Regions from separate parts of the Cupriavidus sp. GW821-FHT02F09 genome, predicted to be linked through region 1. Evidence: predicted binding sites of a transcription regulator. Region 1 holds the regulator's gene; the other holds the start of a gene.
What was found. The regulator sigma-54, encoded in region 1, starts transcription at its own class of promoters, with help from an activator protein. The targets are predictions, from matches to a motif close to TGGCANGNAANCTGCTTT.

Region 1 (4,415 bases):
CGAGCTCGCTCTTGCCCAGGCCGGATTCGCCCATCACCAGCACACCCATGCCGAGGATGTCGAGGAATACGCCGTGCATGGTCACGCGCGGCGCGGAAATGCGCGACAGATAGAGGCGCAGGTGGTCGATCACCGCGGCCGAAGACACCGGCGTGGTGAACAGCGGTGTGGACGAGCGCGTGCAGCGCAGTTCCAGGTCGGGCGGCGGCTCCATGCCGTCGGCGATCACCAGGAACGGCGGCTCAAGCAGGATCAGCTCGCCCATCTGGCGCTTGCGCATCTCGTCATCGAGGCGCTGGTAATACGTGATTTCGGGCTTGCCCAGCACCTGGATCCGGTTCGGGTGGATCAGGTTCAAGTGGCCGACGAGATCGGCCGCGGACGTGGCTTCACGCGCGAACTCGACATCGAAGGCCCGGTCCGCGCCCTCCAGTCCTGCTACCCAGGAGAGTTTGATATCGGCTGCGTTGTCGTCGAAGATCGACTGCGAGGTGACGCCAGTGAGTTCCATTCGGGTGCTTTCAGGGACGGGCTTTCAGTGCCGGATCAAGGGTGCCATTGCGTCAGCAACTGGTGCACGTCGTCGGGGGTGGGCAGGGTAGCCAGTCCTTCGCGCATCTCGCGGTCGGACAGCAACTGGGCGATCTCGGAGAGAATTTCCAGATGCTGCTGGGTGGCCTGTTCGGGCACCAGCAGGAAGATCAGCAGCGCGACCGGCTTGCCGTCGGGCGACTCGAAGGGGATCGGCTCAGCCAGGCGCATGAAGGCGGCCAGTGGCTGCTTCAGTCCCTTGATGCGGCCGTGGGGGATCGCAACCCCCGCGCCCAGGCCGGTGGACCCGAGCGACTCGCGGGCGAACAGGTTGTCGGTCACGGTCGCGCGCGCTACGCCATGGTTGTTCTCGAAGAGGAGCCCGGCCTGTTCGAACACGCGCTTCTTGCTGGTGACGCTGACGTCGAGGTTGATGTTGCCGGGTGGCAGCAATTTAGCCAAACGATTCATGTGGAATGCGCAGGGTTTTCTAGTAAGCAGGCCCGGGGCCAGGAGGCGTCCCACCGGGCGGAAAGAGGTAAAAAACCAAGGCCCGAGGTTTCCACCGGGTGTCCCCCCATGCCGGTGTCGGGCGTCTGGCCATTATAGAGCAGGCCCGCTTCCGCTTTGTGCATTGCAATAGCCGATGCGCTCAAGCGGTGCTGCATGCACCGGAATGGCTAGGCCGGTCAACCATGTATTGCACAGCATACACTGGTACATATGCGTTGCGGAATCCCCTGTGTGGCCCGATCGGGTAGGCTGCAACGAAAAAGCCGCGCTCTGGGCGCGGCTTGATTCCATTTTTCAAGGGACTGACACCGACGGCCCGGTATGTGGGCCGCCAGGCACGGTCATTGCTGCATCTGCGATGCGGCCATCTGATACTTGACCGCTTCACGGTCGTGGCTCTGCACGCGATCCTTGTGGCGAATCACCTGCCGGTCGAGCTTGTCGACCAGTGCGTCGATAGCGGCATACAGGTCTTCATGATGCGCTTCGACAAAGATGTCCTTGCCCTTGAGATGTAGATTGATTTCCGCGTACTGCCGCCGGTCCTTTTCTTTTGTATTGTCGACAGAGAGCAGCACACTTACGCCAATGACTTGATCGAAATGCCTGACGATACGCTCCAGTTTCGTTTCCACGTACTCACGCAGAGGGGGCGTGATGTCCAAGTGGTGTCCACTGATCTTGAAGTTCATAGCGTTTCTCCTTCTGAAAGAGCTGCATCAGGCAGGCGATGCAGCTCGGCTACAAAGTCTTACGGAGATTGACCGCGGGAATCTTGAGCGCTTCGCGGTATTTGGCAACGGTACGCCGTGCTACCACAAAGCCTTGCTCGCCGAGCAATTCGGCAATCCGGCTATCGGACAAGGGGTTCCTAGCGTCTTCGGCTCCTATCAATTGCTTGATCAACGCACGGATTGCCGTTGATGAGGCCGCGCCGCCGGTTTCTGTGGATACGTGAGAGCCAAAAAAATACTTCAGCTCGAAAGTCCCCATCGGCGTTGCCATGTATTTATTGGTAGTCACCCGAGAGATGGTGGACTCGTGTAAACCCAGTGTATCGGCAATCTCCCGCAAAACCAAGGGGCGCATCGCAATTTCACCGTGGGTGAAGAAGTTCTTTTGACGTTCGACAATGGCTTGTGCGACGCGCAATATCGTGTCGAACCTTTGCTGGATATTCTTGATCAACCAGCGTGCTTCCTGCAGCTTTTGCTGCAGTCCGGCCGCGCCTGCATCGCCTTTTGCACCGCGCAAAATCTGCGCGTACATGTCGTTGATGCGTAGCCGCGGCATCACATCCGGGTTGAGGTGGGCGATCCATCCGCCGCTCAACTTTCGAACAAAAACATCAGGCACCACGAAGTCCGCTTCTGGCCGGCTGTAGGCATGGCCAGGATAGGGCGCGAGCGAGCGGATCAGTTCATGTGCGGCCTTGAGTTCCGGTTCGTCCACTTGCAGCGCCTTTTTAAGGCGCGTGTAATCGCGCACCGCCAGCAGCTCGAGGTGGTTGGTGACGATGCTCAGCGCCAGTTCGCGCTGCGGATGCTTGAGCCTGCGCAATTGCAGCGCCAGGCACTCGGCGGCGTTGCGTGCCCCGACGCCCGGCGGATCGAAGCTCTGCAGCAGCGTGAGCACAGCCTGGATCTCGTCGACCTCGAACTCGAGCTCCTCCGGCAGCTCGCTGCAGATTTCCTCGAGCGTGGTGCTCAGGTAGCCGTCATCGTCCAGGGACTCGACCAGGAAGATAGCCAGCCCTTTGTCGCGCAGGGAAATCTTGAGCGGCGCCAGCTGTTCCATGAGGTGTTCACGCAGCGTGGGCTCGGCGTCGCGCAGCTGCATCGGGGTTTTTTCGTCGTCTTCGCCTTGCGGGCGGCGGGCGAAGTCGTCCAGGCTCCAGTCGCTGCCGTAATCCTCATTGCTGTCGGAGTAGCTGTCGTCGGCTTCGGGGGCGCCATCGGGACGGTTTTCGCTGGTGCCCTGGCCATCGGCGGGCGCTGGCGCGGGCGCGCTCTGCAGGTTCACCGAGCCGTCCGAGGACACGCGCAACGGGCTGTCCAGCCAGTCGTTCTCACGCTCGAGCAAGGGGTTCTCGGTCAGCGCCTGTTCCACTTCCTGCTGCAGTTCAAGCGTGGACAGTTGCAGCAGCCGGATCGACTGCTGGAGTTGCGGCGTAAGCGCGAGATGCTGCGAGAGGCGGAGCTGTAGCGACGGTTTCATGCGACCTATTTTATGCCCAACTTCCGTACTGATGGAACGGAAATTGCTATCGCTGGTGTCGCTATGATCGTTTGAAGGATAAAAGGCGACACCGAAGCCGCCCGGGGGGGCGATGCGCGGCAGGCGCCGCGCGCCCTTACATGCGGAAGTTCTCGCCCAGGTAGACCTTGCGCACCGACTCGTTGGCGATGATGTCCTCAGGCTGCCCGGACGCCAGCACCGCGCCTTCGCTGATGATGTAGGCGTGGTCGCAGATGCCTAGCGTCTCGCGCACGTTGTGGTCGGTGATCAGCACGCCGATATTGCGTGCCTTGAGGAAGCTGACGATGCGCTGGATTTCGCCAACCGCGATCGGGTCGACGCCGGCGAAGGGCTCGTCGAGCAGGATGAAGCGCGGCGCGGAGGCCAGCGCGCGGGCGATTTCCACGCGGCGGCGCTCGCCGCCGGACAGCGACAGCGCCGGGTTGTCGCGCAGGTGGGCAATCTGCAGGTCATCCAGCAGGGTGTCCAGCCGGCGCTCGATCTCGGCCTTGCCCAGGGGTTTGCCATCGTTGAGCTGCAGCTCCAGCACTGCGCGGATGTTCTCCTGCACATTGAGCTTGCGGAACACGGAGGCTTCCTGCGGCAGGTAGGACAGGCCCATGCGCGCTCGCTCATGGATGGCCAGGCCGCTGATGTGCTTGTCGTCGAGCACGATATCGCCCTCGTCCAGCGCCACCAGCCCCACGATCATGTAGAACGACGTGGTCTTGCCCGCGCCGTTGGGGCCCAGCAAGCCGACCACCTCGCCGCTCTTCACGTCGAGCGACACGTCCTTGACCACGGTGCGCGAGCCGTAGCGCTTCTTCAGGTGGCGCACGACCAGCGTGCTGCTGTCCTTCAGGGTGGCGGGCTGGGACGGTGCGGTTTGGGTAGCGGTCATGAAGGTGAAGTCAGAATCCGTGGATCAGGGACGTGGCGGCGTCAGGTCAGGGGTTGACGGGGGCAGCTGCCGGCTTGAGCGGCAGCGGATTGGCTGCGGCACCGCTGGCGGGCTGCTCCTGGCGCGGCGACAACACGGCGCGCACGCGGCCCGACGGGCTGCCCGCGGTCGCGTTCTCGGCGCCGCCGCTGGCCGTGTAGAACTCGTTGCGGCTGTCATAGGTGATCACCGC
Region 2 (4,415 bases), on a different contig from region 1:
GCATGGAACTGTCGCTGTTTTCGCGCGATGCCATTGCGATGGCCACGGCGGTCTCGCTGTCGCACAACACCTTCGATGCCGCGGTCATGCTGGGCGTGTGCGACAAGATCGTGCCGGGCCTGCTGATGGGCGCGCTGCAGTTCGGCCACCTGCCGGTGGTGTTCGTGCCGGCCGGGCCGATGTCGACGGGCTTGTCCAACAAGGAAAAGGCGCGCGTGCGCCAGCTATACGCAACCGGCCAGGTTGGCCGCGAAGCCTTGCTGGAGGCCGAGTGCGAGGCCTATCACGGCGCCGGCACATGCACCTTCTACGGCACCGCCAACAGCAACCAGTTCCTGATGGAAATCATGGGCCTGCATATGCCGGGCGCGGCCTTCGTGCATCCCGACAGCGGCCTGCGCGACGCGCTCACCGCCGCCGCCGCGCAACGCGCGCTGGCCCTGACGGCGCGGGGCGGCGACTACCTGCCTCTGGCGCGCATCGTCGACGAGCGCGCGGTGATCAATGCCGTGGTCGGCCTGCTGGCCACGGGTGGCTCGACCAACCACACCATCCACCTGGTGGCGATGGCGCGCGCGGCGGGCATCCTCATCGACTGGGATGATTTCGACCGCCTCTCGCGCATCACGCCGCTGCTGGCGCGTGTCTACCCCAACGGCTCGGCCGACGTGAATCACTTCCACGCCGCGGGCGGCGTGGCCTACGTGATTCGCCAGCTGCTCAGCGCCGGGTTGCTGCACGAGGACGTGGAAACCGTGGCCGGGCGTGGCCTGGCCCGTTACACGCAAGAGCCCGTGATGATCGACGGCGTGCTGCAGTGGCGCGACGGCGCCGCCGTCAGCGGTGATGCCACGGTGCTGGCCACTGCGGCCGAGCCGTTCTCCACCGAGGGCGGCTTGCGCCTGCTGCAAGGCAATCTTGGCCGCGGCATGATCAAGGTGTCGGCGGTGGCGGATGAGCATCGGGTGATCGAAGCACCGGCACGCGTCTTCGACTCGCAAGAGCAATTGCAAGCCGCGTTCGAAGCCGGCGAGTTCACGGGCGACATGATCGCGGTCGTGCGTTTCCAGGGACCCAACGCCAACGGCATGCCAGAACTGCACCGTCTCACCCCGGTGCTGGGCTCGCTGCAGGACGCCGGCTACAAGGTTGCGCTGGTGACCGATGGCCGCATGTCCGGCGCTTCTGGCAAGGTGCCGGCGGTCATTCATGTGGGGCCTGAGGCACTTGCCGGCGGCCCGCTGGCGCGCGTGCGTGACGGCGACCGGATCCGCGTGGACGCCGTGGCAGGCACGCTGGAATGGCTTGGCGCCGCGAATGGCGACGGCGACCTGGCCACGCGTGCTTCAGCCGTGCTGCCGGACGACGCCTTTACGAATTTCAGCGTCGGCCGGGGCCTGTTCGGGCTGTTCCGCCGCAACGCGCGGATCGCGGAGGAGGGCGGCAGCGCGCTGGACCTCTCCGAGGCCGACGCGCCCGGCGCTGTCCAAACGGGCGCGGCCGTCGCACAATAGGCAGCGCCCCTTAAATTTGTGTCATTTGTGTCCCCGGCAGCCGATGGCTGGCGGAGACGACCCCGAGCCGGCCCATGCGGGTCCTATCATGGCTTCATGGCTGAACGCTTGCGGAGCCGACCGGCCGCCGGCGCGGGGACTACCGACAAGGATGGGAAAACCATCCGAACATGATCATTGGAGCAGACATGATCTACATCCTGATGGGCGTTTCCGGCAGCGGAAAGACCACGGTCGGCCAGTTGCTGGCCAAGACCTTGCAATGCGGCTTCCACGATGCCGATGAATTCCACAGCGCCGCCAACAAGGCGAAGATGCACAACGGCATCGCGCTGACCGACGACGACCGCTGGCCCTGGCTGGCCGCGATGCGCGCGGCGATCGATGCGGCCCGCGCCGAAGGGCGCACCCACGTCTTTACCTGTTCCGCGCTGCGGCAAACCTACCGCGACCGCCTGACGCCCGCCGATGGCGGCGTGACCTTTGTCTACATGAAGGGCGATGCTACGGTCATTGGCGGCCGCCTGGCCGAGCGCAGCGACCACTTCTTCAATCCCGCCCTGCTGCAGAGCCAGTTCGAGACCCTGGAGGAGCCGCGCGACGCCCTGGTGCTCGATATCCGCCAGACGCCGGAGGCGCTGGTGCAGCGCATCCTGGCCGGAGTGCAGGCAGAAAAAAGCGCGGCGATCGCCCGCTGAACCGATGCCAAGGCTGGCCCGAAGCGAAGGCTGGCAGACATCTTGCTTATCCATGTTTGATGGCGCGAATGCCTGCCGCTTGCGGCTTTCGTGGTCATAGGTATCCTATAGGGACAGCACTTCGAAGCATGACGAGATGGTCCGCGGCCAAGCCGCCGGGCCTCGGGTGGTGATCTCAAGGTGCTGTGCCGGGAACAACAAGCCAATCAAAACGGGATAGCCGGCAGTTTGGGCGGCACCCAAATCATGGGGGAACGGCCATCATGGCGGCGCGGTTTTTCGACGAGATGCTCGATTGGCAAGATGGCGTGGCAGCAGCAATCCACGCGGGCGAGTCCCTGCCGGCAGGTGCCGTGCGGGGGCATTACAAGCAGTTCGCGGATTGGTTGGCGCGCCAGTCCGAAGGCACCATGGACAACAAGCGCGCCGAAGCGGATCTCATCTTCCGGCGCGTGGGCATCACGTTTGCCGTTTACGGTGAAAAAGACGAGTCCAACAGCGGCACCGAACGAACCATCCCGTTCGATGTCATTCCCCGCATCTTCCCCGCCAGCGAGTGGGCAACGCTCGAGCGCGGCCTGCGCCAGCGGGTGTCGGCGCTGAACCGCTTCATCCACGATATCTATCACGGGCAGGACATCATCCGCGCCGGTGTGATCCCGCCAGACCAGATCTACAACAACGCGCAGTACCGCCCCGAGATGCTCGGCATCGACGTGCCCCGTGATATCTACGCCCATGTGGCGGGCATCGATGTAGTGCGCGCTGGCGAGGGCGAGTTCTACGTGCTGGAAGACAACCTGCGCGTGCCCTCCGGCGTGTCCTACATGCTGGAGAACCGCAAGATGATGATGCGGTTGTTCCCGGACCTGTTCGCGCGCAATCGCGTGGCGCCGGTGGCGCACTATCCCGACCTGCTGCTCGACATGCTGCGCGGCGTCTCGCCGCAGAACATCGCCGATCCCACGGTGGTGGTGCTCACGCCCGGCATGTACAACTCCGCCTACTTCGAGCATGCCTTCCTGGCGCAGCAAATGGGCGTGGAACTGGTCGAGGGCAGCGACCTGTTCGTACAGGACGAGCACCTCTACATGCGCACCACCCAGGGGCCGCAGCGCATCGACGTGATCTACCGCCGGGTCGACGACGACTTCCTCGACCCGCTGGTGTTCCGCTCGGATTCCACGCTGGGCGCGGCGGGGCTGCTCTCGGTCTACCGCGCGGGCAACGTCACCATCTGCAACGCCATTGGCACGGGCGTGGCCGACGACAAGTCGATCTATCCCTACGTGCCCGACATGATCCGCTTCTACCTTGGCGAGGAAGCGATCCTCAACAACGTGCCGACGTACATGTGCCGCCGCCCGGACGACCTGCAGTACGTGCTGGACCACATGAGCGAACTGGTGGTCAAGGAAACCCACGGGGCCGGCGGCTACGGCATGCTGGTGGGGCCTGCCGCCACGCGCGCGGAGATCGATACGTTCCGCGAGGTCGTGCGCGCGCGTCCCGAGCAGTACATCGCGCAGCCCACGCTGGCGCTTTCCACCTGCCCGACGTATGTCGAGTCGGGGATCGCGCCGCGCCATATCGACCTGCGTCCGTTCGTGCTGTCCGGCAAGGATGTGCGCATGGTGCCGGGCGGGTTGACCCGCGTTGCGCTGCGCGAAGGCTCGCTGGTGGTCAACTCCTCGCAGGGCGGGGGCACCAAGGACACCTGGGTGCTGGAGCGCTGACGCGCGGCGCACGCAAGGATTGTTTGTGATTCCCGCGCTGGCAGCCGCGTTGCCGGCGGCGCGCGGGCGAACAGCGCTGTACGAGGGGACTGACCATGCTTAGCCGCACCGCCGACCATCTGTTCTGGATGGCGCGCTATACCGAACGCGCGGAGAACACCGCGCGCATGCTGGACGTGAACTACCAGACTTCGCTGCTGCCGCAATCCGCGGAAGTGGCGGAGCAAGGCTGGTGGGCCATGCTCGATATCTCCGAGCTGACCACGGTGTTCGACGAGAAGTACGGCCTGCTTACGCGCGACGACGTGATCGACTTCATGGTGCGCGACATGACCAATGTCTCGTCCATCATGAGCTGCCTGCGCGCGGCCCGCGAGAACGCCCGCGCCGTGCGCGGCTCGCTGACCACCGAGGTCTGGGAGACCATCAACACCACCTGGCTCGACGTGCAGCGCATGATCGCCGAC

Region 2: the regulator sigma-54 is predicted to act here: its motif matches at 2,244-2,261, upstream of AC07XB_RS19355 (circularly permuted type 2 ATP-grasp protein).

The regions. Positions count from the first base shown of each region.
Region 1 is NZ_JBWKVH010000008.1:103,305-107,719, forward strand. Features, by position in the region: gene hprK (HPr(Ser) kinase/phosphatase) at 1-511, opposite strand, end outside; gene ptsN (PTS IIA-like nitrogen regulatory protein PtsN) at 547-1,002, opposite strand; gene hpf (ribosome hibernation-promoting factor, HPF/YfiA family) at 1,386-1,736, opposite strand; gene AC07XB_RS12085 (RNA polymerase factor sigma-54) at 1,786-3,261, opposite strand; gene lptB (LPS export ABC transporter ATP-binding protein) at 3,398-4,183, opposite strand; gene lptA (lipopolysaccharide transport periplasmic protein LptA) at 4,230-4,415, opposite strand, start outside.
Region 2 is NZ_JBWKVH010000016.1:77,683-82,097, forward strand. Features, by position in the region: gene edd (phosphogluconate dehydratase) at 1-1,514, shown strand, start outside; gene AC07XB_RS19350 (gluconokinase) at 1,703-2,212, shown strand; gene AC07XB_RS19355 (circularly permuted type 2 ATP-grasp protein) at 2,476-3,948, shown strand; gene AC07XB_RS19360 (alpha-E domain-containing protein) at 4,044-4,415, shown strand, end outside.